Noviherbaspirillum saxi: one gene and its partner. The main gene of each other region encodes a partner of the protein of the gene in region 2 in a complex. Links are inferred from orthologs where the notes say so. Each region holds a gene or a part of one and is shown on either strand. Other genes may lie near its edges.

What was found. The genes of interacting proteins can lie anywhere in the genome.
Region 1: the proteins of pnp (region 2) and D3871_RS07555 are in contact, whole or in part, in a cryo-EM structure (PDB 9QH0), measured with the Escherichia coli proteins. The link is inferred for Noviherbaspirillum saxi from one-to-one orthologs.

What each region holds. Positions count from the first base shown.
Region 1 is NZ_QYUO01000001.1:1,603,834-1,610,396, reverse strand. Bases 306-3,753 are described here. They hold D3871_RS07555 (Rne/Rng family ribonuclease), read left to right. Parts: upstream 306-643; coding sequence 644-3,553; downstream 3,554-3,753. Also shown: chrA (chromate efflux transporter), read left to right, coding at 3,774-5,117; GTP 3',8-cyclase MoaA, read left to right, coding at 5,141-6,253; D3871_RS07540 (acyl CoA:acetate/3-ketoacid CoA transferase), read right to left, coding at 6,266-6,563. UniProt on the Escherichia coli protein: Endoribonuclease that plays a central role in RNA processing and decay. Required for the maturation of 5S and 16S rRNAs and the majority of tRNAs. Also involved in the degradation of most mRNAs.
Region 2 is NZ_QYUO01000001.1:2,153,437-2,161,565, reverse strand. What follows is about bases 2,168-5,124. They hold pnp (polyribonucleotide nucleotidyltransferase), read left to right. Parts: upstream 2,168-2,555; coding sequence 2,556-4,694; downstream 4,695-5,124. Other genes in these bases: D3871_RS10050 (diguanylate cyclase domain-containing protein), read right to left, coding at 4,811-5,124; rpsO (30S ribosomal protein S15), read left to right, coding at 2,168-2,348. Outside these bases: D3871_RS10070 (2-isopropylmalate synthase), read left to right, coding at 1-1,305; D3871_RS10065 (hypothetical protein), read right to left, coding at 1,383-1,898; more of rpsO, read left to right, coding at 2,079-2,167; more of D3871_RS10050, read right to left, coding at 5,125-7,138; D3871_RS10045 (NAD(P)H-quinone oxidoreductase), read left to right, coding at 7,430-8,129. UniProt on the Escherichia coli protein: Involved in mRNA degradation. Catalyzes the phosphorolysis of single-stranded polyribonucleotides processively in the 3'- to 5'-direction. Also involved, along with RNase II, in tRNA processing.

The DNA of each region.
Region 1 (6,563 bases), 550 kb from region 2 along the record:
ATAAAAAGCACATTCTACACAGGGGCGTCTCCATCGGCCTCGCCGAGTTGCAAAATCGATGGAAAAGATGTGTATGCATCATCCTTGTGCGAATCAGGGTTGCACCGCTGTTGCAATCGGATACCGCGCATCGATGTTGGACAAGAATGCTTGAAATTTAAAGGATAAATCCGGCAAGCACGCCTGTAGGATGGCATTTGGTTGCGTATGTGGCGGGTCCAAGGTCGGAGGAGACACGCTGCCATGCAAGGCATGGCGGGAGTTACTTCAGAACTGGCCCGGAACGCAGTGCGAGTGCCGTCATTTAACGGGATGCTTGCTGGTCGATGCGGTTGCCCACTGTTTGCCGATTCTGATTGACCCATGATGTGTTTGGCTCAAATTAATTGCTTGCTGCCCGACGTTGCGCCCGATTCATTCGATAGGCGCTGCGGGGATGAAGCATGCTCCCGGCAAATTGTTCAACCGTATCCGCGCCCCGTTGCGGGTCCAGCGCTGTCGTATGTATATCGCGCCCCCGCACACTAAGGCAGTTCCCTCCCTCAAGCACTCCGTTCTCGCGTACATCCCGGTACCTCGCTGCATAGGCAAGCCTTGCCGCATGCAGCACTGAAAATGACCTCAGAGTCACGGAGCATAAAAAATGAAACGTATGTTGTTTAACGCCACGCAGCAGGAAGAATTGCGCGTGGCGATCGTCGATGGGCAAAAGCTCATCGATATCGATATCGAGACGACGGGGCGCGAGCAACGCAAATCGAATATCTACAAGGGCGTGATTACCCGCATCGAACCTTCCCTGGAAGCCTGCTTTGTCAATTACGGCGAAGAACGCCATGGTTTCCTTCCTTTCAAGGAAGTCGCCCGCAGCTACTTCAAGGAAGGCGTGGATGTACGCAATGCCTCCATCAAGGAAGCGCTGCGCGAAGGCCAGGAAATCATGGTCCAGGTCGAAAAGGAAGAGCGCGGCAACAAGGGCGCTGCCCTGACCTCGTTCATTTCGCTGGCCGGCCGCTACCTGGTCCTGATGCCGAACAATCCCCGTGGCGGTGGCGTTTCCCGCCGGGTGGAAGGCGAAGACCGCCAGGAATTGCGCGAAACCATGGACAAGCTGGACCTGCCTACCGGCATGTCCGTCATTGCCCGCACCGCAGGCATCGGCCGCAATGTCGAAGAACTGCAGTGGGACCTGAATTACCTGATGCAGCTGTGGCGGGCGATTGAAGGCGCCGGCCAGTCGGCACCGGGCGCATTCCTGATTTATCAGGAATCTTCATTGGTGATCCGGGCAATCCGCGACTATTTCCAGCCCGATATCGGCGAAATCCTGATCGATACCGACGACATCTACGAACAGGCCCAGCAGTTCATGAGCCACGTGATGCCGGACATGGTGCACCGGGTCAAGCGCTACCGCGACGACGTTCCCCTGTTCTCGCGTTTCCAGATCGAACATCAGATCGAAACCGCTTACTCCCGCACCGTTCCCCTGCCTTCCGGTGGCGCCATCGTCATCGACCACACCGAAGCCCTGGTTTCCATCGACGTCAACTCGGCACGCGCCACGCGCGGCAGTGACATCGAAACCACCGCCCTCCATACCAATCTTGAAGCCGCCGACGAAGTTGCGCGCCAGCTGCGCCTGCGCGATCTGGGCGGCTTGATTGTGATCGACTTCATCGACATGGAGAATGCGAAAAACCAGCGCGAGGTCGAGACCCGTCTCAAGGATGCACTGCGCTACGACCGCGCTCGCGTTCAGATGGGCAAGATTTCCCGTTTCGGCCTGATGGAGCTTTCCCGCCAGCGCCTGCGCCCGTCCCTGTCCGAAGGCAGCCACGTTACCTGCCCGCGCTGCAATGGCACAGGTCACATCCGCGATACCGAATCCTCCGCATTGCAAGTCCTGCGTATCATCCAGGAAGAATCAATGAAGGAAAATTCCGCCGCGATCCATGTACAGGCACCGGTCGATGTGGCCGCTTTCCTGCTGAATGAAAAGCGCGGCGAAATCCTGAAGATCGAAACCCGCCACCGGGTCACGGTCGTCCTGATTCCAAACAAGCATCTCGAAACTCCGCATTACAAGCTGGAACGCATCAAGCACGACGATCCGCGCCTGGAAGAAGCTCAGGCCAGCTACGACATGGCCGAAGAAGCCGATACCGACATCAGTTACGGCAAGCGCCAGAAGGAAGAAGTCCGTCCGCGTCAGGAAGCCGTGGTCAAGGGCATCACGCCCGACCAGCCGGCCCCGATCGTCGAACGCAAGCCGATCGAACCAGTTCAGGCACCTGCCCCGGTGATGCCGCCGGCCGAGGAAGGTTTCTTCAGCCGCATGTTCGGGTTCTTCCGTAAAAAAACGGTGGTCCCGGTCGCCGTACCGGCCCCTGTAGTCGAGGAAAAGCCCCAGCAAAGCCGTGAGCGAAATGAACGGAACGGCCGTAGCCGCAACCGTGGCCGCGGACGCGGACGCGACCGCAACGAGGAACGTGAAGAGCAGGCAACAAAGCCCGTCGCTCCGGTCGCGGGCGATGCCCAGCCGGCGCAGCGCGAACCGCGCCCGCCACGCCAACCGCGTGAACAGCGCGAACCACGGGAGCCGAAGGAGCCACGTGAGCCGAAAGAGCCACGTGAGCCACGCGAGGCCCGCGAAGGCGAAGGCAAGCGTGAACGCGGCGAGCGTCAGCAAAAACAGCGCGAAGAACGCAAGGAAGCAACGACCGAAGAACAGCTCAATGTCGCGGCGCAAGCTGTACCTTCAGTGGCATCGGCGCTTCCGCTGGCATCCGCCGAACTTGCATCGGCCGATGTCGATACATTTGCCGGTCCTGAAGGCGAAGACGGTGCCGGAGAACAAGGCGAAGAACGCCGCCGCCGCCGCCGCCGCGGTGGCCGCAATCGCAACCGTCGTGATCGCGAAGGTAGCGAACTGGGCGCGGCGACTGAAGGCGAAAATATCGAAACGTCATCAACTATTGACGTGGTACCGGTATCGCCAGCAGCGGCACAGCCAGTTCAGCTGGAAATCAGTGAAGTGGCCGAGGCGAGGCCGGAAGTCCCGGCAACGACCATGTTCGTTACTCCACAGATCCAGGAAGAATCGGCTCCCCCGGCTCCAGTGGTTGTCCAGTCGCCAGCTCCTGAGTACAGCGAGGCGGCTGTACCGGAATCAACGACGGTAGCGACGGACAATACCGTCTCCGCTCAAAGCACGCCGTCGGTCAACGCAATCGATACGCCGGCTGCGACAGCCGATACAGCGATTGCGCCTGTCGTACCGGAGCCGATCGCGTCGGTCGCACCGACCATGCCTACACCGGTTCAGACGCCAGCGCCGGCACCGGTCCCCGTTGCCGCTATGCAGTTCGACCAGTTGCATGAAGTATTGGCCCAGGCCGGTCTGACACAGGCAGTGACCGATCCGGACAAGCTTCGGGCAGCACAGGAAGCGGCCGCAGCAATCGTTCCGGCACCGCGCACACCGCGTGAGCGCAAGCCATTGCCTCCTTTGCCGACAGAGCCGCTGGTTCAGGTAGAAACACGTCGTTGATCGACTTGCTCCCGCATATCGCCGGAGCAAGGCTTTCCAAGAAAAAAGGGAGCGTTGCTCCCTTTTTTCTTGGTCACAACATTAAAAAAGATAGTTGCCTAGGCAGGTGCCGGCGTATGCATAAGCATATCCATACGTCATTTGCCAAAGATATTTCCGAGAATTCAGCCTCGGACACCCCGGAGCACCTGACGAACCGATTCGCTGACAACATAACGACATGACTCAAGCCGGCCTCGATAAACCCTCATCCGTTTCCCTCAACGAAGCGTTCTGGTATTGGCTCAAGCTGGGTTTCATCAGCTTTGGCGGCCCAGCCGGACAAATCGCGATCATGCATACCGACCTGGTCGAGAAAAAACGCTGGATCTCCGAACAGCGATTCCTGCATGCACTGAACTATTGCATGCTGCTTCCCGGGCCGGAAGCGACTCAGCTGGCGATCTATATCGGGTGGCTGTTGCACCGTACCTGGGGTGGCGTAATGGCCGGTGTTCTGTTCATCCTCCCTTCTCTGATCTTGCTCGGCGTACTGTCCTGGATCTATCTCGCTTTTGGCGACTTGCCGGTGATTGCCGGCATTCTTTACGGCATAAAACCGGCAGTCGTCGCGATTGTACTGGCGGCGGCATGGCGGATCGGGTCACGGTCGCTCAAAAACGGTTTGCTGATCGCCATTGCGGTTGCTGCCTTTCTGGCAATTGCTGTCTTTCATCTGCCTTTTCCGGCGATTGTCTTATGTGCGGCCGTCATCGGCTTTGCGGGCGGACGCTGGAGTCCGGACCGGTTTCGTGCCGGCGGCGGCCATGCAGCGTCCGCGCCATCGTCCTATGGACCGGCACTGATCGACGATGCCACACCTACACCGGCGCATGCCCGCTTTTCATGGATGAAGCTAGGCCTCGTGTCAGCCTTTGGCCTGGCGCTCGGTGCGCTGGCTTGGGGCGTGCTCGCCGCACGTCATGGCAGCCACGGCGTATTGCCTCAAATGGGATGGTTTTTCACCAAAGCGGCCATGCTGACGTTTGGTGGCGCCTATGCCGTGCTGCCCTATGTCTATCAGGGAGCGGTATCGACCTTTCAATGGGTGACGCCGGCCCAGATGATTGATGGCCTGGCGCTGGGAGAAACCACGCCGGGACCGCTGATCATGATCGCCGCCTTCGTCGGTTTTGTCGGTGGCTGGACCAAGGAAGTGTTTGGCCCGGACGGCATCTTGCTCGGCGCAGTCGCAGGGGCCTGCGTCGCCAGTTTCTTCACCTTTCTGCCCTCTTTCATTTTCATTCTCGCCGGAGGTCCGCTGGTGGAGGCGACGCGCGACAATATCAGGCTGACCGCGCCGCTGACGGCGATATCGGCGGCAGTGGTCGGCGTCATCGTCAGTCTGGCGGTATTTTTCGGCGAGCATGTATTCCGGTTGGACCAGCCGCTGCAGGCCTGGGACTTTTCGGCAATGGCAATCGCCTTGGCCGCCGGCGTGGCCCTTTTTCGTTACAAGACAGGCACGATCAAACTTATTGGTGCCTGTGCGCTGGCCGGCCTCGTGGTATCTTATCTGCACTAGCCTCAACGTCGAGAGCCGCCAGCATGGCAGAACGCATCATTCCATTAGCCGACCACCGCCTTCTCAATACAGCGCCGGCCATTCCATCACCGCTTGAAGCGCCAACCGGGTTGCTGTCGGATACGCTTGCGCGTCCGCTGCAGGATCTTCGCATTTCAGTCACCGACCGCTGCAATTTCCGCTGCGTGTATTGCATGCCGAAAGAGGTATTCGACAAGGACTATGCCTTCCTGCCCCATTCAGCCCTGCTGTCGTTTGAAGAGATCACGCGCATTGCTAAGCTCTTTGTCGCGCATGGCGTGCGCAAGATCCGCCTGACCGGCGGCGAGCCGTTGCTGCGCAAGAATCTGGAAAAGCTGATTGCAATGCTCAGCGAGCTGAAGACGCCGGATGGCGCGCCGCTCGACCTGACGCTGACGACCAACGCCTCGCTGCTGGCCCGCAAGGCGCAGGCGCTGAAGGACGCGGGATTGCAACGCGTCACCGTGTCGCTCGACGCCCTTGACGAAGCAACGTTCCGCCGCATGAACGATGTCGACTTCGCGGTTGCCGAGGTCCTGCACGGCATAGAAACCGCGCACAAGGTGGGACTCGGACCGATCAAGATCAACATGGTGGTCAAAGGCGGCATGAACGATCAGGAAATCCTTCCCATGGCGCGGCATTTCAAAGGCTCGCCATTCATCCTGCGCTTTATCGAGTATATGGACGTCGGCGCCAGCAATGGCTGGAAGATGGATGAAGTCGTGCCATCGGCCGAGGTGGTGCGGCGCATCAGCGCGGAAATGCCGCTGGAAGAAATTGAGCCCAACTACACCGGCGAAACGGCCGAGCGCTGGCAGTACAAGGATGGCGGCGGCGAGATCGGCGTGATATCGAGCGTCACGCATGCGTTTTGCCACGATTGCACCCGCGCCCGTCTTTCTACCGAAGGAAAGCTCTATACATGCCTGTTCGCTACCAGCGGCCACGACCTGCGCGCCCTGCTACGCACCGGCCGTAACGACGAAGAAATATCGACCGCCGTCGCCCATTTGTGGCGTGCCCGTTCGGACCGCTATTCCGAGTTGCGCACAGCCAATACGAAGGGGCTGACGGCCGTACGTAAAGTCGAAATGTCCTATATCGGCGGCTGAGCCGTTACGACGCTATTCTCTGGACAACTGCGAGAACGCCTCTTCACGGCTGGCGTAAAGCGAGGATTCGGCATCATGCCGCCGGAATGCACTGCCGAAATAACTCCGCATGAAGGCACTGCTGGTATAGCGCGTGACGCGACTGTAGAAATGCTCAGTCAAGTCTTGCACCATATCGATATAAGCATCGAGCAGTTCCGGCGTAATCGAAAAATTGTCGTAATTGATGACTGCCGGCACTTTCCTGCCTAGCGGGGCGAGCAAGTCTTTCACCTGTTCGCGGATCGCCTCGATGTCGGCGACATTACGC
Region 2 (8,129 bases):
CGCGACATTTCCCGTGCGGCGGAAGCACTGGCGGCCGCCGGGCGCAAGCGTATCCATACGTTTATTGCAACGTCGCCACTGCATATGGAAAAGAAACTGCGCATGACGCCCGATCAGGTATTCGAGCAGGCCAAACAGGCGGTACGGTTTGCACGTCAGTTTACGGACGATGTCGAGTTCAGCCCGGAAGACGGCAGCCGTTCCGATATGGATTTTCTGTGCCGCGTGATTGAAGCAGTCATTGCGGAAGGCGCGCGCACAATTAACTTCGCCGACACGGTAGGTTACGGTGTGCCCGAGTTGTACGGCAATATGATCAAGACCTTGCGCGAGCGTATTCCCAATTCCGACAAGGCAGTGTGGTCGGTGCATTGTCATAACGACCTCGGCATGGCGGTTGCCAATTCGCTGGCCGGCGTGATGATTGGCGGTGCCCGTCAGGTCGAATGCACCATCAACGGTCTTGGCGAGCGTGCCGGCAATACCGCGTTGGAAGAAATCGTGATGGCGGTTAAAACGCGCAAGGATCATTTCAACCTCGACCTCTCGATCGATACCTCGCAAATCGTTCCGGCATCAAAACTGGTCTCCCAGATCACTGGATTCGCGGTGCAGCCGAACAAAGCGGTGGTAGGCGCGAATGCCTTCGCCCACGCTTCCGGGATTCATCAGGACGGTGTACTCAAGGCACGTGACACCTATGAAATCATGCGTGCGGAAGATGTGGGTTGGACAGCAAACAAGATTGTCCTTGGGAAACTGTCAGGCAGGAACGCATTCAAGCAACGCCTTGAAGAACTGGGGATCGAGCTCGACTCCGAGACGGAAGTGAATGCAGCATTTGCCCGTTTCAAGGAACTGGCGGATCGCAAGTCTGAGATCTTCGACGAAGACATCATCGCGGTCGTGTCGGACGAACAGCATTCCCACGACAACGAGTTCTACCGCTTTGTTTCTTTGTCCCAGCACTCCGAAACCGGAGAGCGGCCGACGGCCAAAGTGGTGTTCACAATGGATGGCAAAGAGCTGGCATGCGCGGGGCAGGGCAACGGCCCGGTGGATGCGACCGTCCATGCAATCGAATCGGAAGCGAAAAGCGGAGCCGAACTGCTTCTGTTTTCAGTGAACGCGATTACGACCGGAACGGAATCCCAGGGCGAGGTAACAATGCGTCTGTCGAAATCCGGTCGCATCGTCAACGGGGTGGGTGCCGATCCGGATATCGTTGTCGCATCGGCGAAAGCCTATTTGTCTGCATTGAACAAGCTGCATTCCAAGGCAGAACGATTGAATCCGCAGATATAATCGTTGGCCGGAAAAATGAAAAAGCGCTTGCCTGCAAGCGCTTTTTTTATGCCAATGTACAAGTTTGCGCTATTCAATTACCGCAAAAACATGCCGAACGGGAATCGTTTGTCGGGATCGTAGCGCGGGTCGGGGCCATTCATCATTTGTCGCACTATACCGGCGCGGTCGAAGTGCACATGCATCATCGAATTCCATACACCGCTTTCCTTGTACGGATATGACCAGACCTCGAGATCCCGCAACGAGAGGTAGGAGGTTTCACTGGGATGGCCGATCGTCCGCAAAACGCTGTCCTTGTTTGCCTGTCCTTCCTTGATGGTCGCGAATACTTCATTGGTCAGGACTTGCTGGAAAGAAGTTACCCGGCCGGAAGCATCCAGTTTGGCCATGTACGTCCGCTGGCCCCATGGACCCGTGGCGTATTCAAGAATTTCTCCGCTGGCGTCCTTGACGCGATGCGATGGCTGCCCACGTTTTGTTATGACCTCCGTCGCGGTATCGCCCACATTGACGGGCTGCGGCATGATGGATGCGCAGGCGGAAAGGGTGGTCAGGATTGCAACAAGGGTTGCACTTTTAAGCCTGCTCATGCTGATTCCTTTGCCAAGGGAAACGCTTCGTCCAACGCGGGTCCCATCTATCTAAGTATTTGAATAAACGGATCATTTCCGATATACTGCGCGTCTTGGTTGTTTTGACCAAGGTTTTTTATCAATTGTTCACGGTGTGCTGGGGTTGCGACTCCGTCCACCGCATGTGAAAGGTAAGTCATGTCAGTAGAAAACATCAACAAGGCCGCTATTATTGCGGATAACGCTCGCGGCGCAAACGATACCGGCTCTCCAGAAGTACAGGTTGCACTCCTGACCGCCCGTATCAATGAACTCAATAGCCATTTCAAGGCCCACGCCAAGGATCACCACTCCCGTCGCGGCTTGATCATGATGGTTAACCGTCGCAAGAGCCTGCTTTCCTATCTGAAGGGCAAGGATGCAACTCGTTATCGTGCCCTCATCGAGAAGCTCGGTCTGCGTAAGTAATTTGTGGCGTCATTCGCCAGGTTTTATAGATGAAATGCCTGCGTCAGTCTTCTGATGCAGGCATTTTGTCATTTGGCGATTTGTATTCTGAAAGCGTTTGCGAAAGCGTTTGACAGTGAAAGATGGCAGCCATGCGTGGCCGTCCATCCGTGGTGAGGTGAACGACAGCGCCTGAAAATCTGTCGGCAAAAATAGAAAGGAAACACCGTGTTCAACAAAGTTACCAAGACCTTCCAGTACGGACAGCACACCGTCACACTCGAGACAGGCGAAATCGCCCGTCAGGCATCCGGTGCCGTCCTGGTGTCGATCGAAGACACCGTCGTACTCGCGACTGTCGTTGCCCGCAAGGATGCCAAGCCGGGTCAGGATTTCTTCCCGCTGACCGTCGACTACGTCGAAAAGAGCTATGCTGCCGGCCGTATCCCGGGTGGTTTCTTCAAGCGTGAAGGCCGTCCCTCCGAAAAGGAAACGCTGACCTCGCGCCTGATCGATCGTCCGATCCGTCCGTTGTTCCCCGAAGGCTATCTGAACGAAGTTCAGGTCATCGTTCATGTCTTGTCCGTCAATCCGGAAATCGATCCCGACATTCCTGCGATGATCGGTGCATCGGCTGCGATCAGCGTTGCCGGTATCCCCTTCAGCGGTCCTTTGGGCGCCGCGCGCGTCGGTTACATCGATGGTCAGTACATTCTCAATCCGACCGCCTCGCAATTGCCGAAGTCGCAGATGGACCTGGTTGTCGCCGGTACCGAGCAGGCGGTGTTGATGGTCGAATCGGAGGCTAATCAGTTGTCCGAAGAAATCATGCTGGGCGCCGTGGTCTATGGCCATGAGCAGATGAAGGCAGTCATCGATGCAATCCATGAACTGGTGCGCGACGGCGGCAAGCCGGAAGTCCAGTGGGCGCCCGCGTCGAAAAACGATGCATTGATTGCCCGCGTCACCGAACTGGCCGAAGCGAAGCTGCGCGAAGCCTATCAGACCAAGGACAAGCAAGCGCGTACCGCAAAGCTCAACACCGTTTCCGCAGAAGTCAATGCAGCGCTGTCAGCGCAGGCCGCAGAAGCCGGATTGCTCGCTCCGGATGCGGCCGAAGTAGGCGGCGTTCTGTTCGATCTGGAAGCGAAAATCGTCCGTTCGCAAATCCTCGAAGGCGAACCGCGTATTGACGGCCGCGACACACGTACCGTGCGCCCGATCACCATCCGTAATAGCGTACTGCCGCGCACTCACGGTTCGGCACTGTTCACCCGCGGCGAGACGCAGGCATTGGTGATCGCAACCCTTGGCACGGCACGCGACGAGCAAAAGATCGACGCGCTGATGGGCGAGTACTCCGATCGCTTCATGCTCCACTACAACATGCCTCCGTTTGCAACCGGTGAAACCGGCCGCGTCGGCACGCCGAAGCGCCGCGAAATCGGTCACGGACGCCTGGCCAAGCGCGCGTTGCAGGCGGCATTGCCGTCGCCGGAAGAGTTCAGCTACTCGGTGCGTCTGGTATCCGAAATCACCGAATCCAATGGTTCATCGTCGATGGCCTCGGTCTGTGGCGGTTGCCTGGCATTGATGGATGCCGGCGTTCCGATGAAGGCGCATGTGGCGGGTATCGCCATGGGCCTGATCAAGGATGGCAGCAAGTTCGCGGTCCTGACCGACATCCTTGGCGACGAAGATCACCTCGGTGACATGGACTTCAAGGTGGCAGGTACTGCCAACGGCATTACCGCGCTGCAGATGGACATCAAGATCCAGGGCATCACCAAGGAAATCATGCAGGTCGCGCTCGCGCAGGCGAAGGAAGGCCGCATGCACATCCTGGCAAAGATGCAGGAAGCCATGCCGAACGGTAAAGGTGAACTGTCCGACTTCGCACCGCGCCTGATCACGATCAAGATCAATCCGGAAAAGATTCGTGACGTCATCGGCAAGGGCGGAGCTGTCATCCGCGCGCTGACTGAAGAGACCGGCACGCAGATCGATATCAGCGACGAAGGTGTCGTGACCATTGCATCGGTCGATGCAGCGGCAGGCCAGGAAGCCAAACGTCGTATCGAGGAATTGACTGCCTCGGTCGAAGTCGGCAAGACCTATGACGGCGTCGTGCTCAAGCTTCTCGACTTCGGTGCAATCGTTCAGGTGATGCCGGGCAAAGACGGCCTGCTGCACATCAGCCAGATCGCCAACGAACGCGTCAATGCGGTCGCCGATTACCTGAAGGAAGGCCAGCAAGTACGCGTCAAGGTACTGGAAACAGACGATCGCGGTCGTCTGAAGCTGTCGATGAAAGCCGTCGCGGCCGAAGAAGGCGGCGCTGCGCAACAACAACAGCAACAGCAGTAAGCTGAAAGAGTTGACGTCTAGCCGGAGATGATCCGGGTAGAAAAAACCGCCCGTAGCGAAAGCCCGGGCGGTTTTTTATTGCGGCAGGCCAAAGCCCAATACTCAGTTCACAATACTCAGTTCAGTCCGACTCGCTTTTCGTCGATTCGATACAGCGTCGACGCGCGCTTGAATGACGATGACTTGTCATGGTCATTTGCCACAGGCGTGGAAAAGAACTGGAAGGCATTCTTGCCGCGCTCTTTCGCGTGGTACATCGCGTTGTCGGCGTTCTTCAACAATGCCGAGCCGGTCGTGCCGTCTTCCGGATAAATGCCGATGCCGATGCTGGCGCTCAATCGGCATTCCTTGCCGCCCACCATAACCGGGTGCGCCGCCTCGATTAGCAGCTTTTGCGCGACATCTGCGGCATGCCGGCCGTGTTCCAGATCTTCGACCAGCACATAGAATTCATCGCCGCCCATGCGCGCGATCTTGTCGGTTTCGCGCAGGCATGCGCGCATGCGCCGTGCAATCTCGCGCAAAGCATGATCGCCCGCATCGTGCCCCATCGTATCGTTGATTTCCTTGAATTTGTCGAGGTCCAGGAACAGCACCGCGAATCGGCTTCCATGCCGCTGTGCATTGCGCAAGGCAAGGTCGAGATATTCCTTGAACAGGAAGCGGTTTGGCAGTGAGGTCAGCCCATCATAGTGCGCGAGATAGCGAATCCGCTCCTCGGAGGCGCGGCTTTCGATTGCGATTCCTGCAAGGTTGGTGCAAATGCCGGACAATTGCCGATCGTCGCTATCGGGCGCAACTGCGTCCTTGAAGTAAAGCGCGAATGTGCCAAGAATTTTTTTATTGCGTCCGAAAATCGGCCATGAAGTACAGGCCTTTAGACTGTGTTCCAGTGCCAGTTCCCTTAGCGATTCCCATAGCTGATCGCATGCAATATCCTCGACCACCACTGGTGCGCTCCGAGATACCGCAGTAGCGCAGGAACCATTGCCGGGCTGGATCGAAAGCTCGCCCAAGGCCTTGGTGTACTTTCCCGGCAGTGCTGGTGCAATGCAATCGATCAACGCCGTGCGATCGGCATTCAGTTGCAGGATCGAGCATATGCCATGCTCCGATTGACTTTGGGCAAAGCGCGTGATCTCTTCAAGAATCTCGGTCAGCGCGACACCGGTGGCAACCATATTGAGTATGCGATTCTGCCCTAGCTGCAGGGCTTCCGCACGCTTGCGCTGGGTAATGTCGCGCACGACCACTTGCAGCGCGGGCGCATCGTTGTAGGCAACTTTGCTGACACCGATTTCAACATTGAATGCAGTGCCGTTTTCGCGTCGCCAGACTTGTTCCACGAAACCTGTGGCCGACATGTCGGACAGACCGGCTTGCGCGCATTGATAATAGAGGGCGTGAGACTCGCACTGGATGAAATCCAGAATGCTTTTGCCAAGCAGCCCGGATAGTGTATGCGCGCCCAGAAGACGCAGCGCCGCATGGTTTGCCAGTGCAAGCAAGTCGTGTTGCACAACCAGGATGGCCTCTGGCGACAGATCAACCAACTGCTGATAGCGACGTGCGCTGTCTTTCAGCATTGCATGGGCCTGCTTGAGTTCCGATATGTCGCGGATGAAGGCAGTGAATACAGGCTTGTCATCCACAGAGAGTGGAACCACTGCCATTTCGACGGAAAAGCTGGAGCCGTCCGCATGCTGTGCCGTGACTTCGATTCGACGGTTCAGCAAGGTGCTTTCTCCTGTTGCGAGGAAACGTTCAAATCCTTGTTGATGACGCTCGCGCCATGCGGGCGGAATAATGATATCGGCAAGCTTCTTCCCCAATACGTCCTTGCTCGCATGCCCGAAAGTATGTTCGGCAGCCTGGTTGAAACTGATGATCTCGCCGTGGTGATTGATTGATACGATGCAGTCCAACGCCGCTGTCAGAATGGCACTGTTGATTTTTTCTGTGACTGCCAAGTCGTCATGGAGCATGGCGGCAGTGTCATCTTGGTGCAGGTCGGTCAATATCCCTGCCATACGCAATGCGCGTCCTTCATTGTCGCGTTCTACCACTTTGCCACTGATGTCGATACGTCGCCATTCCATGCGCTTGTCTTGTAAACGCAGCCGCACGTTATGCAAGCTGCCTGGCGCATGGCTTCCGCCACGCAGGGCTTCATGCAGTTGTTTATAAAATTCCGCCTTATCGTCGTCATGAACAAGGGCTGCCAATCCTTTGGAGGTCCAGACAATCCCTTCGGGCGGCAGCACCTCTTTCAAGCCTTCGGTGATGTGTCCATTCAGATACAGCCGGTCCAGTGGAATATGCCAGTCGAACGCGACCTGACGGGCTGCAGCGAGGGCCAGGCTAAGGCTCTCATCAAGCAGCAATGCTTTGCCGGGAGACATCAAGCGTGTGATGGTCGAACTGAACGAATTTGCACCCTGCATCGCGTTTGCCTGTACGAAACGATATTGCCCTTTGGAAATAGAACGGGATTGATTAGTTCCCACTGTTTTTGTAACGGATCTGCAGGGTTCAGTTACAAGTTTGTCTTCTGACTTTTGCATGTATGAATGGAATTGCATGCACCATTGTTGAGCTAGTGTCATGAGGCAATATTGTGCTCGGTCAATCAAAACACGAGCGTGCTTCATTCAAGCGCAAAGGAGCGTATGTCAGCCCAAAAAAGGAAATTATCAGCTGACGTAAAATGCAGTTTTGCCCATACAGATAAAACCATGCGAGCCATTGAAATTACCCGACCCGGACCACCGGAAGTTCTACAACTGTGCGAGCGGCCAATACCGGAACTAAAAGCGGGTGAAGTGCTGATCAAGGTTCATGCCGCTGGCATCAACCGGCCTGACGTCATTCAGCGATTGGGGCATTATCCGGTGCCTGCCGGCGCATCAGACTTGCCCGGGCTCGAAGTGGCAGGAGAAATCGTCGATGGGGATCTTGGCGGAAGCCAGTTCCGCAAGGGCGACATGGTATGCGCTCTCGTGCAGGGTGGCGGCTACGCAGAGTATTGTGCTGCTCCGATTCGACAATGCCTTCCGATTCCCAAAGGCTTGAGTGTGGTGGAAGCAGCTTCACTTCCCGAAACGTTTTTCACGGTCTGGAGCAATGTGTTCGACCGGGCCGGACTTGCGGAAAACGAAACCTTGCTGGTGCAGGGAGGAACGTCGGGGATTGGCGTTACGGCCATACAGATGGCAACCGCTCTTGGTCACCGTGTCCTTGCGACAGCGGGAAGCGAAGACAAGCGTCGTGCCTGTGAAGAGCTGGGCGCGGTTCGTGGCATTAACTACCGTGATGAGGATTTTGTCGAAGTCGTCAAAACGGAAACAGGCGGCAAAGGGGTTAATGTCATTCTCGACATGGTCGCCGGAGATTACGTGGGCAGGGAAATCAATTGCCTTGCTGATGATGGTCGTA